DNA from 4 places in the Paenibacillus sp. 2TAF8 genome. Region 2 is predicted to be linked to each of the others. Evidence: riboswitches for the same ligand, from Rfam matches in the RefSeq annotation. Region 2 holds a riboswitch; each other region holds the start of a gene.
What was found. Region 2 has a riboswitch for cyclic di-AMP ahead of AB4Z30_RS26165 (ubiquitin-like domain-containing protein). Riboswitches for the same ligand answer to the same signal wherever they lie in the genome.
Positions count from the first base shown of each region.

Region 1: linked by a shared signal. The riboswitch ahead of AB4Z30_RS14385 (3D domain-containing protein) and the one ahead of AB4Z30_RS26165 (ubiquitin-like domain-containing protein) in region 2 are both predicted to bind cyclic di-AMP.
Region 3: linked by a shared signal. The riboswitch ahead of AB4Z30_RS22700 (C40 family peptidase) and the one ahead of AB4Z30_RS26165 (ubiquitin-like domain-containing protein) in region 2 are both predicted to bind cyclic di-AMP.
Region 4: linked by a shared signal. The riboswitch ahead of AB4Z30_RS11890 (hypothetical protein) and the one ahead of AB4Z30_RS26165 (ubiquitin-like domain-containing protein) in region 2 are both predicted to bind cyclic di-AMP.

Region 1 covers NZ_JBFRFN010000008.1:180,632-188,741, reverse strand. Annotated here, with positions in the region: gene glgB (1,4-alpha-glucan branching protein GlgB) at 1-293, shown strand, start outside; gene glgA (glycogen synthase GlgA) at 290-1,723, shown strand; gene AB4Z30_RS14400 (M20 family metallopeptidase) at 1,927-3,102, opposite strand; gene AB4Z30_RS14395 (ABC transporter substrate-binding protein/permease) at 3,327-4,766, shown strand; gene AB4Z30_RS14390 (amino acid ABC transporter ATP-binding protein) at 4,753-5,475, shown strand; cyclic di-AMP (ydaO/yuaA leader) riboswitch at 5,659-5,854, shown strand; gene AB4Z30_RS14385 (3D domain-containing protein) at 5,857-6,528, shown strand; gene AB4Z30_RS14380 (polysaccharide deacetylase family protein) at 6,655-7,473, opposite strand; gene AB4Z30_RS14375 (hypothetical protein) at 7,625-7,960, shown strand.
Region 2 covers NZ_JBFRFN010000027.1:50,121-58,230, forward strand. Annotated here, with positions in the region: gene yabG (sporulation peptidase YabG) at 1-214, opposite strand, end outside; gene rsmA (16S rRNA (adenine(1518)-N(6)/adenine(1519)-N(6))-dimethyltransferase RsmA) at 272-1,174, opposite strand; gene rnmV (ribonuclease M5) at 1,179-1,724, opposite strand; gene AB4Z30_RS26165 (ubiquitin-like domain-containing protein) at 1,879-3,063, opposite strand; cyclic di-AMP (ydaO/yuaA leader) riboswitch at 3,333-3,586, opposite strand; gene AB4Z30_RS26170 (TatD family hydrolase) at 3,828-4,595, opposite strand; gene AB4Z30_RS26175 (HD domain-containing protein) at 4,936-6,213, opposite strand; gene AB4Z30_RS26180 (AbrB/MazE/SpoVT family DNA-binding domain-containing protein) at 6,542-6,796, shown strand; gene rsmI (16S rRNA (cytidine(1402)-2'-O)-methyltransferase) at 7,035-7,919, opposite strand; gene AB4Z30_RS26190 (tRNA1(Val) (adenine(37)-N6)-methyltransferase) at 7,920-8,110, opposite strand, start outside.
Region 3 covers NZ_JBFRFN010000018.1:106,000-114,109, forward strand. Annotated here, with positions in the region: partial or broken gene AB4Z30_RS22685 (carbohydrate-binding protein) at 1-170, shown strand, start outside; tRNA gene AB4Z30_RS22690 (tRNA-Leu) at 477-561, opposite strand; gene pelA (pectate lyase) at 767-1,720, opposite strand; cyclic di-AMP (ydaO/yuaA leader) riboswitch at 2,104-2,235, shown strand; gene AB4Z30_RS22700 (C40 family peptidase) at 2,241-2,705, shown strand; gene AB4Z30_RS22705 (carboxymuconolactone decarboxylase family protein) at 2,808-3,137, opposite strand; gene AB4Z30_RS22710 (hypothetical protein) at 3,315-3,533, opposite strand; gene AB4Z30_RS22715 (hypothetical protein) at 3,651-3,980, opposite strand; gene AB4Z30_RS22720 (xanthine phosphoribosyltransferase) at 4,079-4,660, opposite strand; gene AB4Z30_RS22725 (YkvI family membrane protein) at 4,865-5,920, shown strand; gene catA (type A chloramphenicol O-acetyltransferase) at 6,150-6,800, shown strand; gene AB4Z30_RS22735 (glycosyltransferase family 4 protein) at 6,869-7,993, opposite strand.
Region 4 covers NZ_JBFRFN010000006.1:388,287-396,396, reverse strand. Annotated here, with positions in the region: gene AB4Z30_RS11900 (Nramp family divalent metal transporter) at 1-303, shown strand, start outside; gene AB4Z30_RS11895 (HAD family hydrolase) at 435-1,133, opposite strand; gene AB4Z30_RS11890 (hypothetical protein) at 1,292-1,723, opposite strand; cyclic di-AMP (ydaO/yuaA leader) riboswitch at 1,838-2,013, opposite strand; gene AB4Z30_RS11885 (glutathione peroxidase) at 2,393-2,869, shown strand; partial or broken gene AB4Z30_RS11880 (transposase) at 3,224-3,806, opposite strand; gene AB4Z30_RS11875 (hypothetical protein) at 3,816-4,298, opposite strand; tRNA gene AB4Z30_RS11870 (tRNA-Leu) at 4,544-4,626, opposite strand; gene AB4Z30_RS11865 (urease accessory protein UreF) at 5,060-5,761, shown strand; gene AB4Z30_RS11860 (XRE family transcriptional regulator) at 6,025-6,228, shown strand; gene AB4Z30_RS11855 (hypothetical protein) at 6,259-6,885, shown strand; gene AB4Z30_RS11850 (helix-turn-helix domain-containing protein) at 6,977-7,402, opposite strand; gene AB4Z30_RS11845 (DUF1648 domain-containing protein) at 7,741-8,110, opposite strand, start outside.

The sequences.
Region 1 (8,110 bases), on a different contig from region 2:
GTCCCGGTATGTATACCGAAATTTTGAACAGTGATCATTCGGATTACGGTGGCTCAGGGATAACTAATGATATGCAGATCCCTACAGAAAAAATTCCATTTCACGGGCATGCAAACAGCTTGGAAGTGGATTTACCACCGCTCAGCATCGTGATTTTAAAAAAGAATACACGTCGGAAAACGGAGCCCATCGCTGAAGGTAGCGCTTCCGTGAAATCGAAAAAAAAGACAGAAAAAAATATAGAAAAAAAAGAGAATAGCACGTTAAAAACGGATAGGGGGACAAAGGCATGAATATTTTATTTGCAGCGGCCGAAGCACATCCTTTTATTAAAACGGGCGGACTAGCAGATGTGATTGGTGCACTTCCACAGGCTTTGAAGAAAAACGGCGCAGATGTTCGAGTGATTTTGCCAAAATATAAAGGGATTTCCGAAGAACACAAAGAGGCGATGAAGCCTGTCCTTGTTACGGATGTGCCTTTGGGATGGCGTAGAGCATATTGTGGAATTGAAATGCTGGAATTTGACGGGATACCCGTTTATTTTGTAGACAATGAGTATTACTTTGGACGGGACGGAGTCTACGGGTACATGGATGATGGAGAGCGATTTGCTTTTTTCAACCGTGCTGTACTTGAGGTGCTTCCGCAGATTGATTTCAAGCCGGACGTCCTGCACACACATGATTGGCATGCGGGTATGATACCCTTACTTCTTAAAGCTCACTATGCGCATGATGCCTTCTATAGTGGGATCCGAACGGTGTTCACCATACATAACTTGTTGTATCAAGGTGTATTCCCACACGAGTTATTCAGCGAAATTCTGGAACTTGATGATCGGTATTTCACGATGGAAGGCGCCGAATATTATGGGAATGTCAATTTCTTAAAAGCAGGAATTGTGTATTCTGATCATGTGACAACGGTGAGCCCAACCTATGCCAGAGAAGTGCAGACTTCGTATTATGGGTATGGACTTGATGGACTATTGAGTTCGCTCGGTGATCGCTTCAGCGGCATAGTGAACGGCATAGATACCAAAAGTTATAACCCGGCAACAGACAACAAAATTGCAGTCAAATACAGATCAAGCTTGTCCAAAAAAATTGAGAATAAAATCGAATTGCAAAAAGAACTGGGACTTCCGGTTCGTCCAGACGCACCTTTGATGGTCATGGTAACCAGGCTTGTTGATTCCAAAGGACTGGATCTGGTATGCCGTGTTCTGGATGAACTGCTCTACTATGATGACATTCAATTCGCCGTGCTGGGGACTGGAGATTCAGCTTATGAACATTGGTTCAGAGAGGCGGCTAATCGTTATCCACTAAAAATGTCAGCACAGATCACATTCAATGACGGGTTATCTCGCCGTTTTTACGCAGGCAGCGACATCTTCCTGATGCCATCCAAATTTGAGCCGTGTGGAATCAGTCAGTTGCTGGCATTGCGTTATGGAAGTGTACCACTGGTAAGGGAAACAGGGGGACTAAACGATACGGTTCAAGCTTACAATGAGTTCACAGGAGAAGGTAACGGCTTCTCATTTACTAGTTTTAATGCACATGACATGATGAATACCATTCGGCGTGCAGAAGAGTTCTATCGTAAGTCGGATGAGTGGAAGAAAATAGTTAAAAATGCAATGAGTGGGGAATATAGCTGGGATGTATCGGCGGAGGAATATATGGATATTTATCGTCGAATTCATGTGATCTAAGAATAAGCTTTTATTTATGCATGGAGAGCCGCAGTTTAAAAGCTGCGGCTTTTGTTATTACGTTGATATTACAAAAAAATGGGAAGTTTGGATTCCGGACTTGAATGACATCATTCAATGCGGTCCAAATATATCCCTGAATCACATGCGATCCTTCTTACTTAAAGATGGTTCGGTGTATCTGTGATCGAAAAAAAGCAGTTTTAGCGACTGAATTGCTCAAATTCCTTACGGATGGCTTGTAGTAGTTCAGGCTTGCTCAAAACATCATAAGCTGTAGCAGCGAGCGCTTTGGCTCCCAAAATCATGCCGTCCAGAGCACGTTCTTGCAACGCCAAATCACGGAATTCAATGGAGTGCAACGTATGAACTTCATCAACAACACGGATATAAGGATGAATTGCTGGGCATCTCAGAGAGACATTACCGATATCCATCGAGCCATGGTCGTTTCCACTGACGATTTCTTCCTGCGGAATGCCAAGTTCCATTAAATTCTGACTGAACGCGTCAGAGAAGGTCTCATTTGTAACCATCTCATCATAGGATGTTTCGTAGTTGGATGTCACGAGTTTACATCCGGTCTGAAGTGCAGCACCTTGTGCAATCTGAATGACCCGCTCGGTCAGCACATTCAGTTCTTTACGTGTGGCTGCACGTACATAAAACTGAGCAGAAGCATAGTCCGGAATAATGTTGGCAGCCTGTCCGCCGCTGTTAATGATTCCATGAATACGAACATTGCTCTTTACTTGCTGCCGGAAGGCATTAATTCCAGTGAACGTTTGAATGACGGCATCGAGTGCATTAATTCCTTCATGCGGACTGGCTGCCGCATGTGAGGATTTGCCATGAAACTCAAATTGCACAGCATCAATAGCGAGGGAACTGCCTGATTTTTCGTAGGCATAGAACGGATGCGCCATAAGTGCAACATCGCTATCATCAAATAACCCCGCTTCCGCCATCGGAACTTTAGCCCCGCGTGTTTCCTCAGCAGGTGTACCAAACACCTTGATCGTTCCGCCGACTTCGTCCACAATGGCTTTCAGGCCAACGCCTGCCCCGAGGCTCATCATACAGATTAAGTGGTGTCCGCAAGCATGACCAATTTCCGGCAAAGCATCATATTCACATAACAATGCAATCGTCGGGCCCGGCTTGCTTGAAGTGTAAGTTCCGATGAAAGCTGTATCTAATCCAAGAATCGGAGCTTCCACAACAAATCCATGATAGGAAAGTTCTTCCTTTAAACGGGCGGAGGCCAAGTATTCTTCATTGCCAAGTTCAGGATGGGCTCCAATATATGATGAAATGTCTTTGAAACGGGAAGCATATTGATCAATAACGGTAAAGATCTGATTTTTATTGGTTGTCATAGCTTAACTCCTTAGGCAAATTGAAAATAATTTAATGATTATAACATGTTTGCAGTATTTTTTCAGAAACAAGTCAAGATTCAATCTTGAAAATGCATTGCATAATCATGCATTGTACTTTATAATGACTCAGTCATCAACATGACTGACGAATCAGTATGTAATCGTAATTATAGCATTGTAAGGGGAGAACAAGGTTGAAATTAATAAGTCGTTATACCGTAATGCTGTTAACGTTCCTTCTTTTTCTTACGGCGGCTGCACCTGCGGCGCTGGCGAGTGGAACGACTGACAACAGCTCAGGCGGTAAAAAACTGGTGCTAGGGACAAGTGCCGATTTTGCACCGTATGAATTCCACAAAGTCATCAATGGCAAAGACGAAATCGTTGGATTTGATATTGCAATTGCCAAAGAAATTGCAGCGGATCTCGGAGCCGAGCTCGTTATTGAGGATATGGGTTTTGACGGACTACTACCCGCGCTTCAGAGTGGCCGTGTAGACTTGGTCGTCTCGGGCATGACACCGACGGATGAGCGTAAGCAAAGCATTGATTTCTCAGATACGTATTATAGATCCAAACAAGTGATTATGGTTCGCAATGTCGACAAGGACAAATATCCAGACATGAAAGCACTGGAAAATGTCAAAATCGGTGTGCAGAAGGGATCCATCCAAGAAACGATTGGACAAAAGATTCCAGGAGCAAAGCTAACTTCACTGGATAAAATCTCCGACATCGTGCTTCAACTGCAAACAAAACGTGTTGACGCAGCCATTGTCGAAGATACTGTAGCTGCTGGGTATCTGGATGACATTATCGGTCTTGCTGCAGCTGTTCCAGATGAAGAGCAGGCTGAGGCAGCTGTCGGGATTCGTAAGGGCAATACAGAGCTGTTAGCCTCTGTGAACAAAACCTTGGATCGCTTGAAAAGTGAAGATAAAATCAACCAAATGGTTACGGAAGCAAGTCTCCTGATGGCTGATAAAGTCAACAAGTCTCAAAATATTTTTCAACTGTTCTGGCAGTACAAAGGTTTATATGCGACAGGTATCGGTTACACACTCCTGCTGTCGGCTTTGGGTGTATTATTCGGAGTTATTATCGGGCTGATCATCTGCCTGTTCCGTCTTCATAATATGGCAATTCTCCGCTGGATTGGTACTACCTATGTTGAGGTGATCCGGGGTACGCCAATGCTGGTACAACTCATGATTATCTATTACGGGGTGTCCTTAACCTTTGGTATTAACTTCTCGGCACTTCAGGCAGGGATTATGACGCTTTCCATTAACAGTGGTGCGTATCTCGCCGAGATTTTCCGCGCCGGTATTCAAGGCGTTGATCGTGGTCAACTGGAAGCAGCTCGTTCACTTGGGATGGGCYGAGGCGCAGCGATGCGTTACATTATTCTGCCACAGGCCTTCAAGGCTGTTTTGCCAGCTATCGGTAACGAGTTCGTAACGATCATCAAAGAATCATCGATTATCTCGGTTATCGGTATGGTGGATATTATGTATCAGGCAAGTGTCGTTAAAAATCTCACATTCCAGGGTCTTAACCCGTTCATTATTGCAGCAGCGATATACTTTGTCATGACATTTATTTTGTCCAAGCTGCTCGGACGATTGGAAAGGAAGTTGGGTGCAAGTGATAGACGTTAGACAATTACACAAATCATATGGTAAAAATGATGTTCTGAAAGGCATTGACGTGACGATTGGCAAGGGTGAGGTCGTTGTAGTTATTGGTCCTTCGGGTTCGGGGAAAAGTACTTTTTTGCGCTGTCTTAACCTGCTGGAGCAGCCAACATCGGGACAGATCAATTTTGAAGGCGTGTCGATTACCGATCCCAAGCATAATATTAATGCTACGCGTGAGAAGATGGGCATGGTGTTCCAGCATTTTAACCTTTTCCCACATAAAACTGTTCAGCAAAACATTACGATTGCTCCAATCAAGGTGAAAAAGCAATCCACGGATGAAGCAAACAAAATAGCCGAGGATCTTCTAAAGACAGTTGGTTTGGCGGACAAAAAAGATGTATATCCCAATCAACTGTCAGGCGGACAAAAGCAACGGATTGCGATTGCAAGAGCACTCGCCATGCAGCCGCATGTTATGCTGTTTGACGAGCCAACATCAGCTCTTGACCCAGAGATGGTCGGAGAAGTGTTGGAAGTCATGAAACGGCTTGCCGAAGGCGGAATGACGATGGTTATTGTAACGCATGAGATGGGTTTCGCGCGTGAAGTGGGCGACCGGATTCTGTTTATGGATGGCGGGGTTATCGTCGAAGAAGGCACCCCTGATGAGGTGTTCGGAGCTCCGAAACATTCGCGTACACGAGACTTTCTTGCAAAGGTACTTTAATTCATCCAATCTTATATATAGAATCAAATGGATAACAGCGTTATCGGATCAAATAATCCGGTAACGCTATTTTGTTTTAGTATGATAGGTGATGTGGGAAAGTAACGTTTCTGTTACCTGATTATCATATCAAAACGCCAAATGGAAACATTTACTACAGCTTAAGGTTACAAAATTGTGATATATTCAAGTCTGCCGAAACTTCCGAAGCGGAAGTGCGGGGGACGTAACGATGCAGATAGGTTTATTTATTCGATAAACATACTGCTTGGGGTGAATTAGGAATACATATTGCTTCAACATGTCAAGTAAGCCTATAGGGTGGGCTCCTCCATCCGAATCCGACAACTAACTTCGCAGGCATCATGAGGGAGGAAGACCATGTATAACAAGAAACGTTTAGCCAAAACTGCCATCGCACTACTGACATCGATTTTATTCATTCAAGCCGTTCCAGCTCACGCGGATTCCGTTCATGTGGCCAAAGAAGGGGACACCTTCTTCACCTTATCCAAGCAATATGGCATTGATATGAACACATTAATCAAAACGAATAAAGACATTTCACCTTATAACATCTATGGTGGTCTGAAAATTACCATTCCGGGTAACGAAAATAAAGCCGTAGCAGCACCGGTTCAAGCGAAGTCGCAGGAAACGACGGTTACAACTGCAAGCCTTGACGTGAATCCGGATAATAAAGTGGTACAAGCTTGGGGTAAGACACTTGACTACAGCAAAACGCTGAATGTTAAAGCAACAGCATATTCCGCGGATGCTTCCGAAAATGGTGGATGGGGCCCTGTTGATTATTTTGGTAACCCGCTCGAATTGGGCACGATCGCAGTGGATCCAAAGGTAATTCCATTTGGAACAAAGGTATTGGTGACTGGCCATACACATCCAGGGTTGCCTAAACAGGCTTTCATAGCAACTGCTTTGGATGCAGGCAGCGCGATTAAGGGGAATCGCATCGACATCTTCATTCCTGGAAGCAAACAGTTTGTAAGTTCGTTTGGTTTTCAGGATATTGAATTGTACATTTTAAAATAAGGCTTAAACCCTCCCCTTAATGGATTTGGGTCATAAGTTGAGTGGAGTATTAACTTAAACAGGGTGTTCTTGCGTCATCATGGTAGGCATGATTCATGATGACGCAGAGGACACCCTGTTTTTCACTCAGTGTTTCTCTTTTGGCAGTTTAAGCATCTCGTCCAAGGTAACTAGTTCATACCCTCGGTTTCGCAATTCCTCAATAACCTCAGGCAACGCATCTACAGTACCTTTCAGGTTCGAACCTGTACCGCCGCCAGCATGTTGTAATACGATGGAACCGGGTTTCACTGCGCTGAGAATATTATGTTTTACCTTTTCCTTGGATAGTCCTTTCCAATCGAGAGAATCCACATTCCAATTCACGATGCTGTAATGCTGTTTTGCGGCCCACCGCAACTGCTCTTCGTTAATGTCCCCATACGGAGGGCGAATCATTTTGGGCGTATATCCTGTCAGACGGTGAATAATATCGCCGGTATGTAATATTTGTTTGCGAAAGGCAGTCATCGATAACTTGCTGAATTCAGGATGATTGTAGCTGTGATTGCCGACGATATGTCCTTCTTTCACCATACGTTTCACCAAGTCCGGGTGTTTCTCCGCACGACTGCCGACAACAAAAAAGGTAGCGCGAACCTTATATTTTTTTAATACATCAAGTACCTGCGGCGTAAATCTTGGATCAGGCACATCATCAAAAGTTAGCGCAACTTGCTTGGTTGAAGGGCCATTGGTTTTGAACGTATCCGCGTATTTCTGCCGAAGCTCGCCCAGAGTCAACTGTTCTTCTCTAACATCTGAGCCAGAAGCCGGTGTATCACTCGGGTTTGAAGAAGGTTCCTCCGATGAAGTAGCAGGCAGAGGAGAACCGGCTAAAGGAGCTGTATAAACCCCAGAACATATAATAGTAACAAGTGCGAGCATAACGAGGCGTATTCGCATGTTATCGGCCTCCTTTTTCCAAAATTGCGTTCTCTATGGTATGCCCGTTGCATGTTTCTTTTATGCGTGTGTGAGAAGTTTCATTGCATCATCAGGTCATGAAAGCCATAATTCCACCATATATAACATATAGAGAAGGATAGGTGGAGAGATGATGAGTACATATGATTTGAAATCCATTCGTTTAGAGGTTTTTAATGCAGGACAGGACAAGGTGTTTTTGGTTACGGGAGGTAAAGCTCATATTGGGGCTGTGGCTACATTCTATGTTGACCATGAGCGGGTTAGTGGAACGACGGTACATATCCCGGGGCATAAGGAACAAGAGCTATGTGAGCGGCTCGCCCGCAAAGCGGCTCTTCAATTGAAAGTGACGGTAACTGTTATTATGGGAATCCATTTTGACAGTATTACACGCATGCAGATCGATGAAATCGTGCAGACTGCAGAGAGACTTATGGATGAACAACTGAATAAAAAAGAGTGAATTAGAATCTTCTGCGTAACAAGCCAAAAGTTAAATGTCTGGATAAGTGAAATCTGAAGTGGTAATCCTCCTTATATTAGAGGTTGTCATCAAGTTTTAATTTTTTTTCGCAAAATTGAAACGAGTTGCAGGTTGCTGCGTATGTATCTT
Region 2 (8,110 bases):
AACGTGAGAGCGTCTGATGGGCTTTAATGTGTGCCTGACGCGTTTTTGCGCTCTGTGGTTCGTAAGGAACCTGTATCAAATCGTCCACCGGGGAGTCTGCCAACAGCCGGAACTCGGTCCCTTTAATTACCGCAGCATCCGACTGTAGTCCTTCTACCCGGAAGGTCACATCGCCACCATATGACTTCCGAACGACCAAGTCTCCGATATTCATCACCATTATCACCTCTACCCTATCGTATGGGCAGAGACCCGGATTGGTTCATTGAAATTAAAGCTCGCCGCGAACCCCCGCTTCCCACATTACAGTACTTAAGGTCGCATATTCCTGCAGACTTAATGTTTCACCACGCCGTGAAGGCTGGATACCTGCCTTCTCCAGCAGTTGGTCCGCCTGTTCTCTGTTCTCCTTCGTGAAGAAGCGAGCTTTGAGATTGTTGGAGATCGTTTTTCTCCGCTGGGCAAAAGAAGCCTGTACAACCTCGAAATAATGCTTCTCGCTTGGGACCTCTACTGGCGGTTGCTCACGCACCTTCAGTTTAATTACCGCCGACTCTACATTCGGCTGTGGAATAAACACGGTAGGCGGAACCACACAGACCAGTTCTGGCATACTGTAATACTGCACGGCAATGCTTAGACTTCCATAATCCTTGGAACCTGGTGCGGCCGCCATACGCTCAGCCACTTCCTTCTGAATCATAACCACGATACTGTCTACCGGCAGCTTCTCTTCCAGTAGCTTCATCATGATTGGTGTCGTTACATAATAGGGTAAGTTTGCTACAACGCTGACTTTTTCGACCGAAGCAAAGTCCGTGGCAAACAGTTCAGCCAGATCCAGCTTGAGTACATCTCCATGATGAACACGCACATTAGGATAAGGCTCCATGACCTCCCCGAGAATCGGAATCAGGCGCTGGTCGATCTCTACGGCTGTAACAGGGCCTGCTACACGTGCGAGACGTTCTGTAAGCGCTCCGATACCCGGACCAATTTCCAGCGCACCCTTGGTCTCGTCCAAATCGGCTGCGCCCACGATTTTATTCAATATATTTTGATCGATCAAGAAGTTCTGGCCCAGACTTTTCTTGAAGGAGAATCCATGCTTTTGAATAATTTCTTTGGTACGTTTCGGTGTTGCTATTTCAATGGTTTGCTCCATGTCCTTCATATGCTCACAATCCTTCACGTTCAATTTGCGCTAATGCAGTGGAGAACTCTTCTCTTGTAATCTGGAATACACTCAATCGTTTGTGGAACTGTTTGCCGTTACAATACCCGATACCGAGTAAATTGCCCATCTCCATACGACGTGCGGCTGCCTGCGGATGTATGATCAATCCCGCTTCGATCAGATCCTCCCAATCAATTAGACTAGGTGCACCCTCATAGGATGTATGTACGCGAGCGAGTGCATGACGAATGGCTTCCGGTGAAGCATTCTCTACCCCGATATCCCCTTTACGCGTTGCGTCTGCCTCTGGAATGAAAGCATGCTTGCAGCCAGGCACCTTATTGGCGATAATTTTGCGAATACGCTCCCCTGCATGATCCGGGTCCGTCAGAATGATGACACCACGTCTCTCCTGAGCAAGTGCGATTCTTTTCAGAATACGCTGATTAATGGCAGAACCTCCGGTTTCAATCGTATCCGCTTCAACCGCTCGGCGAATTGCTACCGTGTCGTCACGACCCTCCACAACAATCACTTCTTTTATCATGTTCCGTTTCTTCCTTTCTAACGCAAAAAGAAGAGGAATATCCTCTTCTCTGCCAAACGGCGGAGGAGACTGAATTCAGACCCCTCCGCCGCATATTCCGCATGAATCATTCATGCACTATTTTATAGCATTCCCATTTCAAAGTAAAACGATTTTAGTTCGCTTCAGGCTTTACTGGACCAATCACATAGACCGTTTTGCCTTTTTTACGTCCGAAATTCAGGGCGTGCTTCACACTGTCGTAATAAACGTCGATTTTATTCCCTTTAATAGCACCACCTGTATCTTCCGCACGACGGAAGCCGAGGCCTTCGATGTATACCCACCAGCCGATTGGAATGACCTTGGGATCAACCGCAATGGTGCGCCCTTCCGTTACACGAGTACCGGAAGCTGTTTTTGTACCAATACCCGGCTCTTCAGAAGAGTAGGCAGTCATCGATACATTTTTCAAAACTTTAGAATACTTAAAAGAATTCCCGGAGACCGTAATCACCTTGCTGCCCGAGGCAGATGTTTTCTTCGAGTTCGTCGTTACTGCTGTTTTGGTGGTTGAAGTTTTGGCCGATACCAATTGAACTTCAGATTCCTTCACAACCGGCTTCGCCTTCGTACCTACAGCGATCACCTTATCTACACGATTGGCTGCGACCGTTTTACCCACCATCTTTTTGGAAACCAGTTCCCCGTCTTGAAATACCTTTTCGATATGCTGCACAATTGTGCCTTCCTTGCCTTTCACTACAACACGGTTATCCCCTTGGAACAAACTCGGGTCTGCCGTTTTCACAACCTTATAAGCAATCGGTTGTTTCACATCCACTGTATGCTTTGTTACACGCACTACACGAATCTTCATATCCGCTTTAATTGCGGTTCCGAGCGCTGGATACACTTTATCATGATTTGCAACTTCAATACCTGATTGCTGAATTACACCCTGTACCGATGAATCGGTTGTATAAAGAGTCTTGGTGTCTCCGTCTGCCGTGATTTTAACTGGAACGGCCCGCTCAATAACGATTCGGTCTCCGTCGGTAATTGCCCCGTTCATGGGCATGGATACCTTGTCGTGAGGGCTGACTGTGATTGATTGCTCCTCTAACATTTCCTGAAGCATTCCTGTACGAGTCTCTACCATCTGAGCTTTGCCGTCAATAACCAGTGATACCTGCTTCCCGGCCTGACCGTAAACGACTAACAAGATCATGATTGCAAGCGCAATTGAGAATATCGCGATCAATGCCATTTGACGCAAGTTCTCATGCTTCCACCGCAACGCGAAAGACTTACTGGATGATCGTGACTCATGGGTCTCTTCTGGTTGGAATATGCCCACTTCTCCGTCCTCCTTCATAGCCTCGCCGTCTAAAGTAATGCATGATGTCTTTGACGCGACTATACCAAATTTTCTACAGAACACAGATCAGAGATAATGACCGGTTCTGCACCATGAACCCCTCTTCGCAACATGATGTCATCCTCCTGAATACCTACCGTATGATGACAATATTTCTTTTATTCAAAACAAAAAAAGCCAAAGAAAGAGTGTAAGAGACCCTTTCGTGGCTTCCGAATAATTTTGAATATCGGAAATTCATGCACGAGGTTGCCTCTCTTTTTCCGCTTGCGAGGTTAGCTGTCGGGTTCGGGCGAAAGAGAGCCGCCCTATCTTAGGCCACCCGCTCATGGCGGATGCCCTTGAATTCACCCCGAGACCCAAAGAAGAAATCAAATACGGCTTCGCAGAACATTCCGCTGCTTTTGGGTCAGCGAACGATGCGCACCGGCTTAAATCACCGATGTTTAAGCCCTATTGGTTCCCCCGCTCTCCGATAACGGAGACTCAGCGAGATTGATTCATGAAAGTAATGTTGTTTAATCGGAAAGTGTCCCTTTGTTCATCCCCCGAACATCTGTCCAATTTTCCGCACAACAATTCACTGAAAAGATGATATCCTGTTTTGATGCATGTTGTAAAGCGTGGATCAAGTACGTTTTTCTAAATATTTGGTTAAAATATTGTAATATTCTTCAATTATTCGAGGCTAAGGGCAAATTACCTCTCTATAACTCCCTTTTTCACCTGATTTACTCGTTTTCTTACCGAATCCCAAAACGTTCCATGGCATTTTTGGTGGTTATTGCAGCAATTTCCTCCACCGAAATGCCTTTAATTTCCGCAGCTGCTTCGGCAACCAGACGTACATGCGCTGTCTCATTCCGTTTTCCACGATAAGGGTGGGGTGTCAGATACGGGGAGTCTGTTTCCAGGAAAAATCGATCCATCGGCACTTTGGCTAGCACCTCTTTAGGCTGTTTTGCATTCTTAAATGTGACGGGTCCGCCAAAGGACAAATGGAATCCTAAATCCAGACACATTTTCGCTGTTTCCCAGCTGCCTGAGAAGGAATGCATCACACCGCCGACCTCCCCAGCCTTCTCTTCACGCAAAATACGCACAATATCCTCATGAGCATCCCGATTATGGATAACAATGGGCATATTTAATTCACGTGCCAGAGCAATTTGTTGTCGTAATACGCGGTGCTGTACCTCCTTCGGCGAAGTGTCCCAATGATAGTCTAGACCAATTTCACCGATAGCTACCACTTTTTCATGTTTGCACAATGATGCAATCCATTCCAGGTCCCCCTCTTGCATCGTGATTGCATCCACCGGGTGCCACCCTACAGCTGCATGGATAAATTCATACGTTTCAGCCAATTTCAACGTTGTCGGAATGGTTTCCCGATTAAAGCCAATGTTGATCATACGAGTAACGCCTGCATCAATGGCCCGCTGGATCATGTCCTCTCGGTCTTCGTCGAATTGTGGTGCATCGAGATGTGTATGTGTGTCGAATAACATTCTCTTTATTTCTCCCTTCATGTCGAAAGTTAAATTTAGATTATTTCCTGTACTTGAATTCGAAAATTATTTTTTCCATCATAAATTGATTGGGACAAGCAATCATTTCAGTTGTTTTCATTTTCAATGCTCAAGCTACTATATATAGAAGAAAAATAAAAAGTCAAATCAACATCTTGCAAGAACAGGTGTGCGAAACTGTATATTTACTCACACAGATTACAAAATTATGTCGATCTACACATCCTCCCCATTAAAGCAGATTAATGTATCATGTAAAATAGCTCTCTTAGAAAGTCTTTTAGTATCAAAATGTTTCACCCGGCTGCATTACTCATGATTACAGAAAATAGGGGCGTATATAGGACGGTAATTCATGTAGGATAGCATCCACCTTATTTTGCGGATAGTACAGATGATGTTTGCCCAGATGAAGTCCGCTGATAGAACGCACAATATCAGAAACTTCTGATAACTCATGTAGCTTGTCCTGCCGATCCAGCAAAAGAATTTGTTTATCCATGGATTGATCTGGACGAAACACATCATACGGATTATCCGTTGGAAAATCAATTTCAAGATCGTACTCGGGATTCAGTCCTGCTTTTACAAACGCTTCCCGAATTTCTTCGATCATATCCAGATCCATCTGTTCGAGTTCCACATACTTATACAACCTGCGATTCATAAAACGTTCGCATAACTCACTCAGAACAGAATCGTCCTCCTTACGCCACTGCATAAAAGCTGTTTGAATTAATGATTCATCAAGCTGCAGATATTCATCAACTGAAATTTCTCCAAGAAACAGTTTTGGCAGTGGCTCCACCATGAAATGGAATGGAAAGCCTTGCTTCACAAGTTCTTTTGCCCGTTTGAAGATTTGCCGTAATATAATCTCGGAGCTGCGTGTCACAGGATGGAAGTAAATTTGCCAATACATCTGGTAGCGCGACATTAGATAATCTTCTACAGCATGCATGCCAGACTCTTTGACTACAATTCGTCCATGAAACGGACGCAACATACGAAGAATGCGATCCAGGTCAATTGTGCCATAATTTACTCCTGTAAAGTAGGCATCTCTGAGCAAGTAATCCATTCGGTCCGCATCAAGTGGACTGGTCACCAGATTTACGACAATCGGTTTATCATACGTCTTCTGGATAACTGAAGCCACTTTCTCGTCAAAATCAGGAGCATATCGTCTTAGAATCGCCCCTACTTCGGTGTCACCCTTGATAATGCGGCATGTCCAATCTTCATGATTCATATCAAAAGCCTCTTCAATAGAATGAGAGAACGGTCCATGTCCAAGATCATGAAGTAAGGCTGCGCACAATGTCACCAGCTTTTCTTCCTTCGGCCAGTCGGAATAGTGACTTCGTTCAAACTGAGAGATAATTTTGCGAGTAATCTCGTATACGCCTAGGGAATGAGAGAAGCGACTGTGCTCTGCCCCGTGAAAAGTAAGATAAGATGTCCCTAGTTGACGAATACGACGTAGCCTCTGAAATTCAGGTGTATTGATCAGTTGCCATATAATCGGTTCTTGCACATGAATGTAATTATGTACCGGATCTTTAAATACTTTTTCTTCTGTCAGACGATGTTCCATTTCGATTCACTCCTTTTATAATGTTCTCTTGCCTTAAAGAATAACGCTTCCAGCTTCATTTCCCAACAAAGATTCGACACACTATGACGAATTTTGTCGAATAAAGCACTTTTGTCGGTTTCCAAATCGACAAAGCTTACATGGATGTTCATATACGAAAAATTGCTCTTAATCCCTTACCACCAGTAAACTTAAGAAAAACACCCTATATTTTAAGCTAATTTTAAGGTTGACTGTTTTGGGAATCGTTGGTATGATGAGTATCATAAAACATAAAATTATGTCGAATAATGACAATGATAGTTAGCTGAGAGGAGCACTGATTATAATGATGAAATCAACAGGTATTGTAAGAAAAGTGGATGAACTGGGACGGGTAGTTATTCCAATCGAATTGCGTCGTACACTTGGTATTGGCGAAAAAGATGCTTTGGAAATCTACGTTGATGGTGAGCGCATCATGCTCAAAAAATACGAGCCAGCTTGTATCTTCTGTGGTAACGCTGAGAACGTAACTTACTTCAAAGGTAAAATCGTTTGTAACGAATGTATTTCCGAAATCCCTGCACCTGTAGCAAAATAAGAAAAACAGGTATAATGGAATTATCCAAATCGTTAATTCTAACCTTTTTATATTTCTCCATGACCTTCCCGGTGTGAACCCACCGATGGAAGGTTTTCTTTTTTCACCTTTAAGAGCAGACACATATCTTTCACATTTAGGTGTACTGCTCTTTTTACATTTTAAGGTTATATTAAGCTTGGATTTAATCTCTCTTTAAGGTATTTAAAACCAAATTTGGTATTTTGAATAGTGCTAACTATTCAATCAATGCATTATAGACGTCTCGTTTCGCCAAGCCCCGATCTGTTGCTGTTTTTTTCATCGCATCTTTACGGCTGTTTCCTTCATTTTCGTAATGTGCCACATGTTCCTCCAGCGATAGAACCTGCCACCAAGCCTCCCGTTCAGCCTTACGCTCTTCTTCTCTGATTCCTTCAACCAATAGGCAGTATTCACCCAAAGGCGGGTGCTCCTCGAGCCATTCCATGCATTCCTTCAGACTACCTCTGACAAATTCCTCATGCCGCTTGGTCAACTCACGAGCCAGTACAATTGAACGTTCGCCCAGAATTTCCTCCAGATACATTAACGTTTTGCGAATCCGGTGAGGGGACTCATAAAATAGCAATGTACCATTGGACTCATCGAAAGATTCCAGTACCTTACGCATATCCTTTTTCTCCCGCGGCAAAAAACCACCAAAGGTAAAACGCTCCGTGGGTAATCCGGATACGATCAGAGCTGATAATGCTGCATTCGGTCCAGGGATCGGAACCACTGCAATACCTGCTTCAATTGCAAGCTTCACCAGATCAGAACCCGGGTCCGAAATAGCCGGCAATCCGGCATCACTGACCAGTGCCAAATTTTTTCCTTCTATTATATAGCGTATCAATTCAGGGCCACTTGCACCCTTATTATGTTCATGATAGCTAAACAGCATGGAAGGTGTAATCTCAAAATGAGTAAGTAGCTTTCGGGTCTGACGTGTATCTTCAGCAGCGATAATATCACAGCCCTGCAATGTCTTGATCGCCCGGAAGGTCATATCCTCCAAGTTTCCGATCGGTGTACCAACCAAATATAACTTTCCTGCATGTTCGGACTGCTCACTGAAGCTTTTCTGAATTTGTAAAGACATCTAGTTTCCTCCTTCCTTCGTACGTTCAGCATGCTGCTGGCCATAGTATATCTCCATAATTTCATCACAATAACTTCCCTGTTCATTGTAAACAATAAGTGGCGGCAACATGCGTACCTCTGGCTTGCCATCCTTCATCGCTTCAATCAGCACCATGTTTGCTTCCAGATGAGCACGCGGGTGTACCATAC
Region 3 (8,110 bases), on a different contig from region 2:
CATCTGCTGTTAACCAAAAATTTGTGTTGCAGAACGGCAATGCTTCCAGCGTATCTTCTTGGGTAACAGACGCTAGTCGGAACCTGGCTAGTCAACCTGCAATTAATGTCTCTAACCGTGCGTTTACCGCACAGCTCCCAGCACGAAGTGTAACCACTTTCGTAGCTAATCTATCGGGTACGAACTTTATCTCTGAAGAGGACATTGCGTCCGAATTTGAGATTGAACTTCCATTGACAGACATGGAGACTAACGTTGAAACAGATGTTACACCTGCTGTTGAACCTACCGTTGAACCCACTGCCGAACCTGTGAATCAATAAGAATTAAGCAATAAGCCCTCTTTTCAGAACCTTGCCCAATGTTGGCATGGAAGGAACTGAGGGCTTTTTTAATCAAGAAAAGAAATTATAAGTCTACTCAGAAAAATAAAAAAGGTTCCTTCAGAAATTAATCTGAGGAACCTTTTTATGCGATGCGGTCGAGAGGACTCGAACCTCCACGGGGGGTTAGCCCACACGGACCTGAACCGTGCGCGTCTGCCAATTCCGCCACGACCGCATATATTGTGTCTCTCCGATTATTATCGGCGACAAGAAATAATATACCATGCGCAGTTTAACATGTCAACACACATATCTATCCATCACAAATCAGTGCGAATCAGATATGTAACCGATTCGCACTGATCAGGCCTGCTATAGATTAAACTTATATTTCAGGCACCAGTGGACTTATTAGAATATCCAGTCAAAAAGAGAACTTTCTAAAGCTTGGAAGGCCAGTTGCCGTACCATGCATAACCGCCTCTTCTTTCCTTTTCAATATCGCTCAGCTTATATTTCACAACGCCATCACGTCCCACAAAGATCGGTTTGTCTGTACCGAGTTCATAGAAACGGGCCCAGATCGGTGATGCACTGGAATCAGCAATAATTCGGCTATCCCCATTCGCTCTCTCATACCGATATCCTGTAATTTTCACTTTGTTAAACCAGGCTTCGGCACCTTTGATGGATGCAGTGATTCTTGAATTAGCCGGTCTCGTTTTCAGAAACTTCACAATGTTTACGCTCTCACCTGCCGTTAATGAAGGCACTTCATAGATTCTGGCCCCGGCTGGTCTCAGTGAACTGGAATCATGTTGTTGTCCCCATGCCGTTAACTTCCCACCCGATACTACCTGGGTATTCAGGATGGCATCCACTCCTTTGGAAACGGCATTTTTACTGCGATTTGCGAGAGAACTGTCGATAAAGGAAAAGATCCCCTTACGTCCTGCGACTTCATCCAGCATGTACAATACATTAATCATCGCGTCATCATTATAGGTTATATGTTTATGATAGCCGGAGCTTTGATAGACTTGAGGCCAACCGCCATTGGAGTACTGCATGTTAAGCAAAAAGTTGATGCCTTTGATCGCTGCAGCCGAGTATCGCGGGTCATTTGTTTTTTTGAACTCACTTGCTAGTCTTCTGATTTCTGAGTATGTAGCTTTGTTATCGATCGTTGATTTGGCCCATTCACCTGACGTCTGACTGTAATCTTTTCTCCAGCCTCCATCCGGGCGCTGATTTTTTAAAATATCGGACAGACTYGCTGTTGTACCGGAAGCATCAGCTGCCGATACGGTTGGTACAGGAAGGACAGCCATTCCTGCTGCGGAGAATACCATGGAACATGCCAGTACAAATGTTACTAATTTTTTTGCTTTCACAAGACAACACACTCCCCAATTCACAAATTTGATTAATCAACCAAACAAATTCCAATGAAAACAATTTAAATACAAATTTTGTATTTATTAATTGTATGATATGCAATAAATAAACTTTTGTCAATATATGCAACAAAACGCAAAACTTCTCTTTATTTTAACATATAGGAATAACACTTTTAGCTCTTGACAAACTTGTTTAATATCCAGGTCTCTCTCTGATGAAACATTAATGACTTTTTTGTAATCTTTACCCCCTCTTTTAAACATTATTATGACGAAAAATGATAATTCCGCTAACATTGACGCTAAATGAAGTGCTTTAAACAGGTTTGACAATTACGCATTTATGCAATATAGTTTCAAATAGTTACAAAAACTTAATTATTCATTTGCCGAGTTTCAGGATTGAAAACGGGGGAACCATTTTGGGTGAATTATTCTTATACATAGGAAATATAGGGAACCTTCTACCGAACCCTTAGCTAACTCCGTAGGCATCGAAGGGAGAACATTGATTTTGAAAAAACTGATCATTTCCATTTTTGGAGCTGCTGTACTATTTACATCCGGGGCAACAAGCACAGAGGCAAGCACAATTAATACGGTGGTTAATAATATGACAGGCATCCCGTACAAATGGGGCGGCACAACTATGGCTGGCTTCGATTGTTCCGGGTTTATGAGATATCTTTTTAACAAATACAGCATTGAATTGCCGCGTACGTCGCAACAACAAGCGAAAGCAGGGACACCCGTCTCCAAAGCTACGATTCGCACAGGAGATCTGGTCTTCTTCAACACAACAGGTAAAGGCATCTCACACACAGGAGTATACATAGGCGGAGGTCAATTCGCACATGCTTCCAGTAGCAAAGGTGTCAGCATCACCAAGTTGTCCAATCCGTATTTTAATGACCGTTATGTAACCGCAAGACGAGTGACAGGACAATTTATGTATAACAAGATGTTGGGAAAACTCTAAGCAGACATCTAGTCAGTCCCACTCCACTTCGATATAAAATGTAACAATAAATAGGAGGCTCCGGTTTGTTCCGGAACCTCCTTTTCGATGTAGACATTAAAACTAATGCAGTGCCTTCTGAACACGCATGGCTCCCTGTGACAGGGCATGTCCGCCTCCTACTGCTCCAGCGACAGCCACGGTCTCCATAATTTCCTGATCAGTCGCACCTTTGGAGCGAGCTTCCTCTACATGGTAAAACGTGCACACTTCGTTATTAGCGAACAACCCAATACCCAATGCAATTAACTGCTTCGTTTTGGCATCAAGCACACCAGGCTGGAAGCATTCTCCCGTAAACTCATGATATGATTTCACCACGTCTGGGAGAACATCACTTAATGCACCAATCTGATCCTTATAAGCATGAACTTTATCATTCATCAATGTCATAGCTTTAAGCACACCCTCTCGGCTGTAAATACAGCGAATTTTTCCACTCTCACTGTATTTATCTTCTCTCGCGTGTGTCGCAAATATGCTAAGCCTAGGTGGTAAATCCAAACATTTTGTTTTGAAGAAATACGCTTTAGTAAAGAAAGCATGCCGTTAAGCAAGCACTCATGTCATTTATTCACTGAGGGCACTTTGACGCGGCTCACTGAACAGCTGATAACGGTATGACCGATCCAGCTTCACAACACGGCGATTCTGCCTGCGGATCAACACTTGTTCATCATCCCAAGCTACCACGATGCCCGTTACATCGTTAGACTCAAGCTCATCGCGAACCACTCTTACCTTTTCCCCTGACAATCGCAGGGCATCCAACTCTGTATCACTAATCATGTCCATACTCCTATATTCAAATTACTTACAAAAAGAGACCTAAATGAAAGATCATTTAGGTCTCACGTGACTGTATTGGACTGTCATGTCATTCGAAAAAAATGTCCCGACTGAGAGTTACCGCTGCGCGTGCTCTTTGCTGTCGTTCTTCTCGAACCAAAAATCAAGCACTTTGGCGGACATCACACGTTCTTCAAGGTACTCCACTTGGTGCGGTGTAAATTGTTCTTTCCAAGAGAAGGACAACTCTTCACACAAGCCTACAATCGTCAGTAATTCTGACCAGGCAACATAGCGTTTGTACCAGAAAAATTGAGGATGTTCAATCATATAGGGATAAAGGTCATCGAATTCCGTATGTTTACAATCCAGGGCACGTTCAAAATGAACTTTCGATTCCGCCAGCTTATCAATGAAAAATTGGTCTGTTGCCGGTTGGTTCCCCATGGTGTTGCCTCCTCTCCCTAACATAAACTCATTATAAAGGAAATCGGCGTCCATGCAAAGTCATAGTTCAAAAATTAGGCCCTATTTCCTTCAAAATGTCATATTTCATTATCGTCGAATTGCACGGTGCCATGATTCAGTGAACGAATACGGACAAGCGCCTCAACTGGAATCCCTTGCTCCCGGATCGTGCGGGCACCAGCCTGGAAGCACTTCTCGACCACCACACCAAATCCCACAAGCTCTGCACCGGAACGCTCGATAATTTTGATGACACCGCGGGCAGCGTCTCCGTTCGCAATAATATCATCAATGAACAAAATGCGGTCATTCTCATGAATGAATTCGCGAGATACCATAATATCCGTTACGATCCCTTTCGTAAAGGATGGTACACGCTCGCAGTAGGCATCAGGATCGGCCAGAAGCGTTTTTTTGCGGCGGGCAAATACCAGAGGTACCCCCAGTTCATGTGCTGCGGCAAAAGCAACCGGAATCCCTGAAGATTCAACCGTAATCACCCGCGTCACTCCACTCTCGCGAAAGCGTGCAGCAAATTCTCGTCCCATCTCCATCGTTAATGCAGGATCAATCTGATGGTTCAATAGACCATCCAACTTCAATACCTGATCGGAAATGACGACACCTTCTTGTAAAATTCGTTGTTTTAATACGTCCATGATTTGACCTCCCAAGCCTATCCTATGAGGTTTAAAGTATCATATATCCAGCTACAAGTTCAAGCGAAATCAACCACAAGGCCATAGAACCCGAAAATTCAGACTCGTTGGCCGATCCTGCAGTCATGACTTTCATTGGTCAAGCATAACTTGTACTATGGTACCCGCATGTCCAACAATCCCGGGACCTGAAAGGGGAAACACATGAAACAGGTATTCCGGGTGCTACAGATTGCATTCACATACATTGGAACCGTGGTAGGGGCCGGCTTCGCCACTGGACAGGAAATATTGCAATTTTTTACCCAGTATGGCAAGTGGGCCACAATCACCATCGCTTTGTCCACCATGCTTTTTGTCTGGCTCGGAACCAAAATGATGCTTATCGCTCATGATACCCGCTCGCGTTCCTATGAGGATCTCAACAAACATCTGTTTGGCCATAAAGCTGGAAAATGGATCACATGGATCACTCTTATTGTTCTGATCGGAGTAAACAGCGTCATGCTCGCGGGAGCAGGCTCTGTTTTTATGGAACATCTGGGTTTACATTACCAAACAGGTTTGATCATTACTTTGATTGGTACATACCTTCTTCTGGGACGCGGAATGCAAGCTATTCTGCAAATGAACAGTATTGTTGTGCCCATGATGCTCCTGTTGTCCCTGCTTATGATTTTCAGTACGCTCCATCATCCAGGTGTATTTCGTTTTGTCACACTAACAACAGATAGCAATCCTTTTCAGGTATGGATCTCCCCGTTGCTTTACACCGCATTTAATCTTGCGCTCGCTCAAGCGGTACTTGTCCCTGTAGGCAATCAAATTCGTCATCGCAATACATTAAAATGGGGCGGAATTCTAGGCGGGATTGGCGTAGGTTTTATGCTGATGGCAGCCCATTTTGCAATGTCGGCCCAGATGCCAGGCATCATACAGTTTGAAATACCGATGGGAAGTATCGCTTTTCAACTAGGATGGATTGTACAGTCTGTATATGTCACACTCATTTTCATGGAAATATTCACAACGTTTGTGGCCGACATCTATGGCATGACTTTGCAGCTTCGACAACATGTCGATGTTCATCCCCGGTTAATTACACTGATTATCATGATGTTGTGTTACTCGTTCAGCCAATTTGGCTTCAGCTCCCTTCTTTCCGTTCTTTATCCCATTTTCGGATGTATGGCACTCTTTTGGGCGGGTAAACTCTTAATCGATCGCTGGGGCACATTTCGGGGTCGGAATAACATATAATAGACTCCTCATAACTAGGGGTAACGCATATTAGACATGCTTGAAATGGGCTGCCCTTTGTCTTTCAATTACGTTTCGTTTTAGGGCGTGTCTTGAAACCTGTTGAGTGGGGTTGTTGTGTTACAATATCAAATGAATATTAATGAAGGACTGGTTCTTATGAAAAAAGCAGACAAGTTAGCCTCCTAAATCCATTTTGTTTTATACAAAAATTTAGGAGGCACATCTAATGAATTTTAATAAAATCAATTTTAACAATTGGAACAGAACAGAGATTTTCCATCACTATATGAATCAAAATACGTCTTTTAGTCTAACGAGCGAAATCGATGTCAGCATCTTATATCAGCTCATTAAGCAAAAAGATTACAGATTCTATCCTGCTTTTATCTTCTTAGTCACGAGTGCGGTCCATTCTCACCGGGCTTTCAGAACGGGTTACAATCATGACGGAGATTTAGGTTATTGGGATAAGTTGGAACCACTCTATACCATTTTTGATCAAGGGACTGAATCTTTCTCTGCCATTTGGACCAGTGTCAACAATGATTTCAATGCGTTTCATCATGCTTATATTTCGGATGTCGAAAAGTATACAAGTTTAGGCAAGTTGTTTCCCAAAGTACCTATACCTGAAAATATATTTTCTCTTTCTATGATCCCATGGACATCTTTTACTGGATTTAATTTAAATATAAATAACAATAGTCACTACCTTCTGCCCATTATTACAGCAGGGGGATTCATCCATAAAGATAACTCCATTTATTTGCCATTAACTCTACAAGTTCATCACTCTGTTTGTGATGGTTATCATGCAGCATTGTTTATGAACTCTGTGCAAAAATTAGCAAGTAATCCGGAGGATTGGCTGTTGTAAAATGCATTAAATACACAAAAGCCGCTGTATCACTACAGCGGCTTGTTCATACGTTCGCTTTCCCAGTTTTATGCCTGGAATTGCAAGTACATTTTTTTCAAATCATTCACCGATCTTCCCAGCGAGTACATGGTTTTGGCTTTTTCACAAGCGGAACGGGCCAGTTCGTAGCGATATGCCGGGTCCAGCATGACCTTTTCCAAAGCATCAGCCAAGGCAGATGGATCTTCAGGCGGCACAAGCAGTCCGTTCACTCCATCCTCAATCTGTTCAGGTATTCCCCCCACATCTGTACCTACAAGAGCCAGGCAGCTTAACGCCGCTTCAGCGAATACTGAACCAAAGGCTTCTGCACGCGAGGGCAGTACAAACACATCAAAGAACGGCATAAACTCTTCAGGATGCAGTGTATATCCATAAAAAATCGTCTCATTATAGATTCCCAGGCGCTGCGCCAGCTCTTCAAGATCAGGACGAATCGGCCCATCTCCAATAATGTGGAGCACGTAATCATGTCCTCTGTCCTTCAGTTCCGCACAGGCTTTAAACAAAATATCCAGTCCTTTGGCCGGAACAAGACGGCAGACCGTTACCAATTGCGGTACCGCATTATCATGAGGGATCGGCTTAAAGCGTTTCTCATCAAAACCATTCGGTATAATTCCAATGCGGCTTGGATGTTTCACATACGGGCTTAGATATTGACGAAATGATTCAGATACCGTTAACAGACGTTCTGCACGATGCTCAAGTTCTCCATAGATGGCCTGTAGGAATTGATGCTCCAACCCATTCGGCTCAATACGACCATTCAGGATAAGCTCTCTTTCGTAACTGGAGTGAATCGTCTGAATGAGAGGAATCTCGGGAAACACAGATTTCATGGCAAGCCCTGCAATAGGATGATGAGCATGAATCAGATCATAGGACTTCTGAATACGAAGCCTGGTCCACCATAGATAGTCACGATACGTTTGAATATACTTTTGCACTACAGGACTATCCTGATAGATGGTCCAGTCGAATGTTTCAAATTGCACTTCCTCTCGCCCTTTGTTACGAATCCGCTTAGGCAATGAGAACAGATCCATTTCCCACCTTGGACTTGCAAACCTCTCCTGCATGTAAGGAATCATAGAGGATACACCTCCGGGCTGCTCCGGAGGAAAGAATAGAGCCTGTAGTAATTTCAACGTCATTATCCCCCTTTCCACTTCATTTCTCTTTTTCCATATTCATTTATGATATATTAGAACATATGTTCAGTAAACCGGCTCTTAAGCCTTCAACTCCGTTTTCCGCACGAAAAA
Region 4 (8,110 bases), on a different contig from region 2:
AATATCCGTATCCCGGCTTGGCTGCGCAGACTGGTCACGCGTCTGATCGCCATCATCCCCGCTGTCATCGTCACTGCTATTGCCGGTGAGCGCGGCACAGAAGAGTTGCTGATCTTGAGTCAGGTCATCCTATCCCTGCAACTGCCATTTGCCGTCATACCGCTTGTGATGTTCACAAGTGACAAAAAACGTATGGGGGCTTTTGTCAATAAACTGTGGCTCAAAATCGTATCTTGGTCTATTGCCGTTATTATCGTAGTGCTGAATGTGTATTTGATTGTCCAGACCATTATTCAGTTCTAACTTAGAATGCCATTGAAAAGGCTGATGTGCCACGGTATCCTCATACCGGGCGCATCAGCCTTTTCATGCCTTTATTTTTAACCAGCTCCAGCCATTTATACCTTTAACTCGGGCCGGATCTAACCTCATGCTCATACAGATCCGCTCGTATCCCCATCAGCAATAAGTAATGGAAGCAATTCATCCAGAGACTCCACTGTCCAGTCTGCACGCTCGCCATCCGAAAGCTCTGGCTGGAACCTTCCGTACCCTTGCAAAATACGAATGGTGCGTAAGCCTAAACGACGTGCTGGCATAATATCATTATCGATTCGATCACCAATCATAACCGCTTCTTCGGGCGCGCATCCAGCCTGCTTCAGAGCAACCGCATACAACTCCGGATCAGGCTTGGACACCCCTTCTTCTGCCGAACAGGCGAGAACATGGACATATTTACGAAGTCCGTAGCTCTCCAGCCTTGCTTCAGTCCCGGGGCTCTGATTGGCAATAATACCAATACGATAGTGCTGCGAAAGCTGTTCAAGCACCTTGGTTGCAGAAGGAAAAGGTTGCTCCAATTCTTTATGGAATTTGAGCTTGTTCTGAATCTGAATGCGGTGATCTTCATCATGAATATATGTACGTATGGCTACTTTCATAGGCCACTGCTCATAATTACGGTAACAGGTAGCAAACAGTTCTCGTACCGCCTCGATCTTTACTGGATAGCCGTAATCATTAGCCTCACGAACGAACTGCCCAATAATATCATCTACTGGCTCCCATTCATCCACCAGCGTATCCCCCACATCAAAAAACAGCCACTTCAATCCGGCAATATCCGGCACGCTGATTCCTCCTCGTAAGCTACAGGTCGCCCCTCGCTTCTATACTACCGTACTGTTTCCATAAAAAAAAGAAGACCCACGACAAGCATGAGTCTCCTCAAATTCCGTTAGTCTATACCTGCAATTATAACAGGCGTCTTACCTTGGATCAATCTCAATCACAAGCTGCTCACTTCAGCTTGCGGTTTATTGCAACTATTGAGAAGAAAGCCGACTTCTCCATTCAACGAATATACAATTTTATCTGCTCCCATACCCCGATAAATCCCTTTAGGATGGCTCTGCTCGGTGATCACACACAAAGACTTCGATGTCCACGAGCGGCAAATCTGCAGGTAACGGCAGGTCAAATTCAGACTGTTTTCAAAAATAAATACATTTCCTACACTTCCCTGCGGCAAAAACCATTTCTCAGCCGCTGCCGTATTCATACGAATGACGTGTTCTACGCCAATCCGGCGAAGCTTGCGTTCCTCACCAGCACTGTTCGTCAGAACGGCAAAAGGCATTTTTTTGTACATCAGCAATTTAACAAATTTACGTCCGGCTTCGTTCGGTGCCGTTACCAAAATCATCTCTGTATCCATCATTCGTTCCTCCCTTGGCGTGAAAAGACAACAAAAAAGAAGCGTGGGGACCAAGGCCTCCGAAACGCTTCTTAAATAATCCATGGCATAAGCGCCATGAACCAGCGTGCGGTTTGTTGCCTCTCCCTTTAACGCTTACGAGGTTAGCTGACGGATTCGGACGCGAGAGTCGCCCTATTTCCAGCTGTCACCGGAAAATTCACCCCATAGATGACTGCTGCTGTAATACAGCACATCCTGTTGGTTCCCCCGTTTTCCATTCATTACGAATGGAAACTCAGCGATTAAAACATCGTTCGTACATCTTGAGTAAAAGATCGATCGATATTATCGTTTGTTTCGTTTTTCATGTACAATTTAATTAAAATTCAAATTACGATATGAATCATACACCCGTGCCATGATCATGTAAAGTGCACACAGATCACCGAATCGTCAGATTTCCGGCAATAATCATTAATAATAACGCTTACAATGAGGTTATACGCCATCCATCTCATCCAAGCTATCTAATTCTCAGCCGCACGAAAATTAATTCGTGTATTCCTCACCTATGCGGAACTCCGACTTAGCGAATGAACATAACAACGATAAACCAAAATAAGTTTTGCATTATTTAATTGCTTAAAATATAATAAATATATCAAGAATAATAGGATGGAGGCAATCCCCATGTCAGTCTATGATTTCAAAGTAAACACTCTCCGTGGACAAGAGATTGAAATGTCCCAATATCGCGGCAAAGTGTTGTTGATTGTGAATACCGCAAGTCAATGTGGTCTTACCCCTCAATTCAAAGGCTTGCAGGAACTGCAGGATAAATTCCAAGATGCTCCATTCGAAGTGCTTGGATTCCCAAGCAACCAGTTCGCGCAGGAGAAAGGCTCTTCCGATGATATTGCGGAGTTCTGCCAGATGAATTATGGCGTAAGCTTCCCTATGTTTGAGAAAATTGACGTCAATGGTTCCAGTGCTCATCCACTCTTCCAGCATATTTCTAAAGAAGCGCCAGGCTTGCTCGGCTCCAAAGCGATTAAATGGAATTTCACCAAATTCCTTGTCGATCAAGATGGTAAAGTTGTGAAGCGGTATGCCCCGCAGACCACTCCAGACAAAATTGAAGAAGATATTCAGAAACTGCTCAAATAAATCTATTTTTACAATTAATAAACAAACCATCCGGAAGCAATGAGGTCAGGATTTACTCCAATCTGCAGGATGGTTTTTTATATTTTTGATATACCATTCGGATAGCATCCATTCCACTCTTAATGTAGTCTAGATCTGTTTGCAAGGCTGCTATTGTTCATCTATATTGCCTATTTGTTCTTTTGTGCCCCATCAAGCCGTACGCCATGCCACTTAGGGTATGATGGCGAATATCAATAAAGACCATACTGATTTCTTCTCTCTCAGTAATAAGCGCTGTCTCAAAAGCCTTTAAAAACGAACATCGGTGAAGAGATTGAACACCGATACGTTCAAACGGGACCAAGCAGAGGTTTATCCTGCTTGGTCCCGTTTACGTTTTTCCGTCATTGTTGCTTTTTTGAGCTGATTGTGGGTAAGGCAAGGCCACCCGACTTCCAAGCTTACTTTTTGCAAGCCACGAAGCAGGAATCTTCGGAATCCTCGATTATTTTACCCAAGCACACTTTCAGGCTCGATCATTCGCCGAACCGACAGTGTGTATCCTTCTTCGCTACGCAGACGTTCTCTCATCTCGTTTTTTGCCGCATGTAGGTCAAGCTAAATGCAATTTCCCGGTCTCCCTGAGCCTTTGTGCATGTGCCCTTCAGGGGGCACTGGCTACAATCCTCACTCAGGTAATGACGTGTCAGAATCGGGTAGCCGCTCTCCTTCACCGTCCGACTTTCATACCGAAAATATAACGTCTGTCCAGCTGCACAAGTCCATGTATCTGACGTTTCGTTGTAAGTCCAGTTTCTCTTCTTTACCGATAGCTCGCTGAAAAGTCCTTGTTTTTTCCTTGTGATACGTTCCGTACTTCACGATCCCCTGAATGTTTTTCCCTTCAGATAACTGTAATTCTCCTCACTACCATCCCCGCATCAGCAATGACGGTCTTATAGCTTTAAAGACTTTCAAAATCATAAAAGAATAATTTATATTGCTGTACACCATATAAAGTTGGAGCGTCTACTACCATGTAAATAGTGGCCCCCGGAGGTACTGGTACAATATTCATAATATGACCCGAGCTTATTCCTGATGTATCTGCATACATTAGAGTAGAAAGATAACCATTGTTAAAATCATATTGAATTCCTAATCTGTTTGTTATGCTTCTGTCTTCACTGAGGCTTTCAATTCTAACAAATCGTGTTTTATCAGTAGTATTTGTCCACTTAAACCAGTCTTGGTCACTATTGTTCTGCAAGAATAGTGAATATTCAGCCCTATTGCTACCATTCGCAAAGATTAACGAAATAGCGTCATCCCTCGTATCTCCTATTCCTATCGCTGTAGGTGTTATCTCGCTAGCAAAAACTGATGATGACAGAGTTAGTAATAACATTGAAGTTAAAAGGACCGTAATCAACTTTCTAAGCCTCATTTTTATCCCATCCTTCTATCAAAATTTACAACCAATTCCATTATACAATAAATTTATATATAATGGTAGTTAATTAAGAATATAAAAAAAACGCCTTTTCTGGCGCAAGAATCGATTAATTTTGTCAGTAAATCACCTCAGTCTAAATAAAGATTTTCAGAGACAAGTTTGACCTGCAAAAATGTCCATATATGTTTAGTAAATAAATAAAAAAAGCCCTTGATCTACAAGGACTTTTCATATAATGCGGTCGAGAGGACTCGAACCTCCACGGGCATACGCCCACTACCCCCTCAAGATAGCGTGTCTGCCATTCCACCACGACCGCATGTCGTAAATTATCGGCAACAGAATTAATTATACCGGATTACCACGAAAAAGTAAAGCACTTTATTACTTTTTTCTCATCTTACAACGTTTTAACATTAAGCTATGCACTCCCCCTTTCTGGTTGCCTATAATCTGCACAAAATTCAGTCATATTTCCTTAGAAAGCACATATCATTAAATCTGATTCCTCAAAAAAGAGCTGTCATTTGAAAACAAATGATTTCATATTCACATCAGATAAAATGTTATATTAATTAACACAATAAACATGTTATATATAATAAATCTATTTTTTTGCGCAAAAGATTGACAAAACAAGGATAATTATGTGAATATATATATCATATAATTCGAATTCACACATAAAAATTAATTAAAACTAAAAACGCGTAATAAAACCTAACACAATAAACCACAGGAGGCGAAAGATCGTGAACCGTGGGAATAAGTTGCTCGATTACACCAAACTGCTTGACCCCTCTGTCCAGGTGGGAGGGTTCACCCATTTCTTTGGTATAGACGCCCACATCAAGGAAGGCACCATTCGGACAGCCGAAGACCTCGAATCATTTATGCGTTGCCAGCTACACCCAAGTCTCGTGCGACTCGAAGGAATGGCCATCAAGGGAATCTATGCCGCGACTGATCATAAGGATACTTGGAGAATTGCCTTAATCGACAAACTTGTGCACATACAACGGACCCCTCCTGAGTTGAGAGGGCAAGCAACAACCATAGGCAAACGTTTAATTAAACTCTCTCGAGCTTTGCACCCCTGGATCGATTTTAGCCCACTTGAACAGATCTTCGCCAAATACAACTCGGTTGGCTGCCTCTCCACTGTTCACGCCTGGATCAACCACCACCTCGACATCCCCGTCGAAGAGGCGGTTCTCGGTTACTTGCATTCAGCCATGAATGCATGCGTATCTGAAGCATGCAAAGTTATACTTCTAAGTGAAACTGCTACTCGGGAACTACTGTCTCGCCTGACCGCAGACCTCGAAAACGAATGGACTACCGTTAGCACTTCCTCTTCAGAATCACATATGCACCCCAATTCCATGTCTATGAAGTCATTATTCCCCAGCTTCCACATGCTCGGAGCGGGTCTCCACGCTTATAGAGCATAAACCCCATCATTCCTCTTACCTTTCTGCAGAACACACCAAAAACACGCCGCAAATCCTCTTGCTGGCGTGTTTTTTCATATTCATCCATTCAAATAACACGTACTTACGTAATAATAATTCATAAAATACACTTATTTCCGTATTTTTTAATTGTTAGATGACGAATTTACGTATATAATGGAATTCATAGCACGCATTTCTATCTATATTACACGAAGAATGACCTGCTGAATACTATAAAATCCACTCAGGGGTGAACCCTATTGAACAAGAAAAAACCAGTCACTCCATTCGGATGGGCTATCAAGCGACGGCTAACCGAGCTTCAAGTTGACCAGAAAACCTTTTGCGAACAACACGACATACCACCTTACCGTCTATCCAACCTTATACATGGCACACGAAAAGCAACTCGATTCAGACATCAGGTCGCCGACATTTTAGACATCCCCGAGGATCTACGATAAGTTTTTTTTCATAAAAGGAGGACTTCTCTCATGAGACATATTACATGTGACATTGAAAGCCTATCCTTCCAGTCCACCAATCATCAGTTGATCATTATAGATCATCATTGGATGATTCGAAGTTGCAACCAAGCCTGGCAGCACGGACTTCATAAACTTTTCTTACAGGCAGCCAGCCGACATAATCATTACCTGCATCTGATGGAGGCTTGGGCCGCACAACAGAAAAACCTCTATCCAACCAAATTTGCACAGTATCTGAGGCATAACGTCGTACCTTTTAACAAGCCCCATACATACGATATCTCTGTTACTACGCCACAAAACGAAGAAAAATGGTTTCGCGTTGAACTCACTCCTTTACAGGATGAGCCAGAGGCAGACTCCCGTCTCGCTTTAATTGCTCACACAGATATTACAGAGCAGAAAAAGACAGAGTTCCAGTTGCGGCAAGCCTTGACCGAAGCACGTACACTCTATGGACTACTGCCGATTTGCGCCGTTTGCAAACACATCAAGGACGATTCAGACAAATGGAACAGCGTTGAACGATACTTGGAGAAACACACTTCAGTTGAGTTTACACATGACATCTGCCCAGATTGTATCCGCCAGTTATATCCGAAATACTCCAACATTCTTGATAAGCACAACTAAAAATCCCTCTATTTCTAAATAAAAAACCTCCCTGTTGTCCGAAAGCATTACATTCGGCACAGATGGAGGTTTTTTTATTATCCAAAGGCACTTACGTTCCTTCCTGCTCTGACTTATTCCCGTCTTCCGATTCAGGTTGGTAACGATAACTGCCGGCATCTTTACTCTCTTTAAATTTTCGATAACGAGTGAACTCGATATACTCACTAATAAAAGACTGTTCTACAGCCGACAATTCACTCTCTTGGCAATTCAATTGCCGCAACACGTTAAAAAAATAATCTTCCCGCTTTTCCCGCACAATTGCTTCCTTCGATAGACGACCAATCATTAACCAGTCCAGACTAACATCAAAAAATGAAGCAATTTCAATCAGTTTATTTGTACTTGGGATAGATTTACCACGTTTCCAGTCACCAAGATTGCCCGTGCTTATCTTCAGCTGTTGACAGAAGGCCTTCTTTGTCATCCCTCTTTCGGCAATCAGGTCTTCAATTCGCTCATAGATTGACTGCATGCAAGAACCGCCTTCCAACCGTAATAATCAACGCAAATACCATATGATAGAATTATAGCACAATATTTCTGAATGCTCAGCTTTTTATACCAACCGAGATTCTCTCAATTAAGAGTGAAATGCCTACCATACTCCCTACCAATCCATAAGAAAATTAGACAATTTATGCAGGTCGGTCCATGGTTTCACCTTCAAAAGAAAAGTCCTGTTAAAAGTTATATTGATATTCTGTAAAGGCCAAGGGACTTCCATTAAACAGGAAGCCCCCTTGCTTTACAGTCTAACCAACCTATTATACTACCACGTTCATTAAGATCGTAAATTCATTCTAATCCTATCTACCTTCTCAATGTGGATGCCCAAATTAAAAGATAAATCGGAGCAATAAAACAAAAAGCCAAAAGACTAAGCGAGATTATAAAAGGTAAGCTAGAATCGATACCCACCGCATAATTTAACAACGCTTCATTAGCTAGTAGAAAGGATAGAAAACTTAGATTTTGAATCAAAATCAGGACTTTTCCAGTTCTAGAAAACTGAATCTCTTTATTCGCTTCAGTTAAATTAATATAATTCAATTTATCTGGCTTTTTAACTAATATTCCAATAAGAAACCACAAGAACACACCTATGACAGGCATGATGTACAGGATAGATTTGGGACCCCAGTTATCTGGAATATCGTTAGTAAAGTGGATTGCGATACGT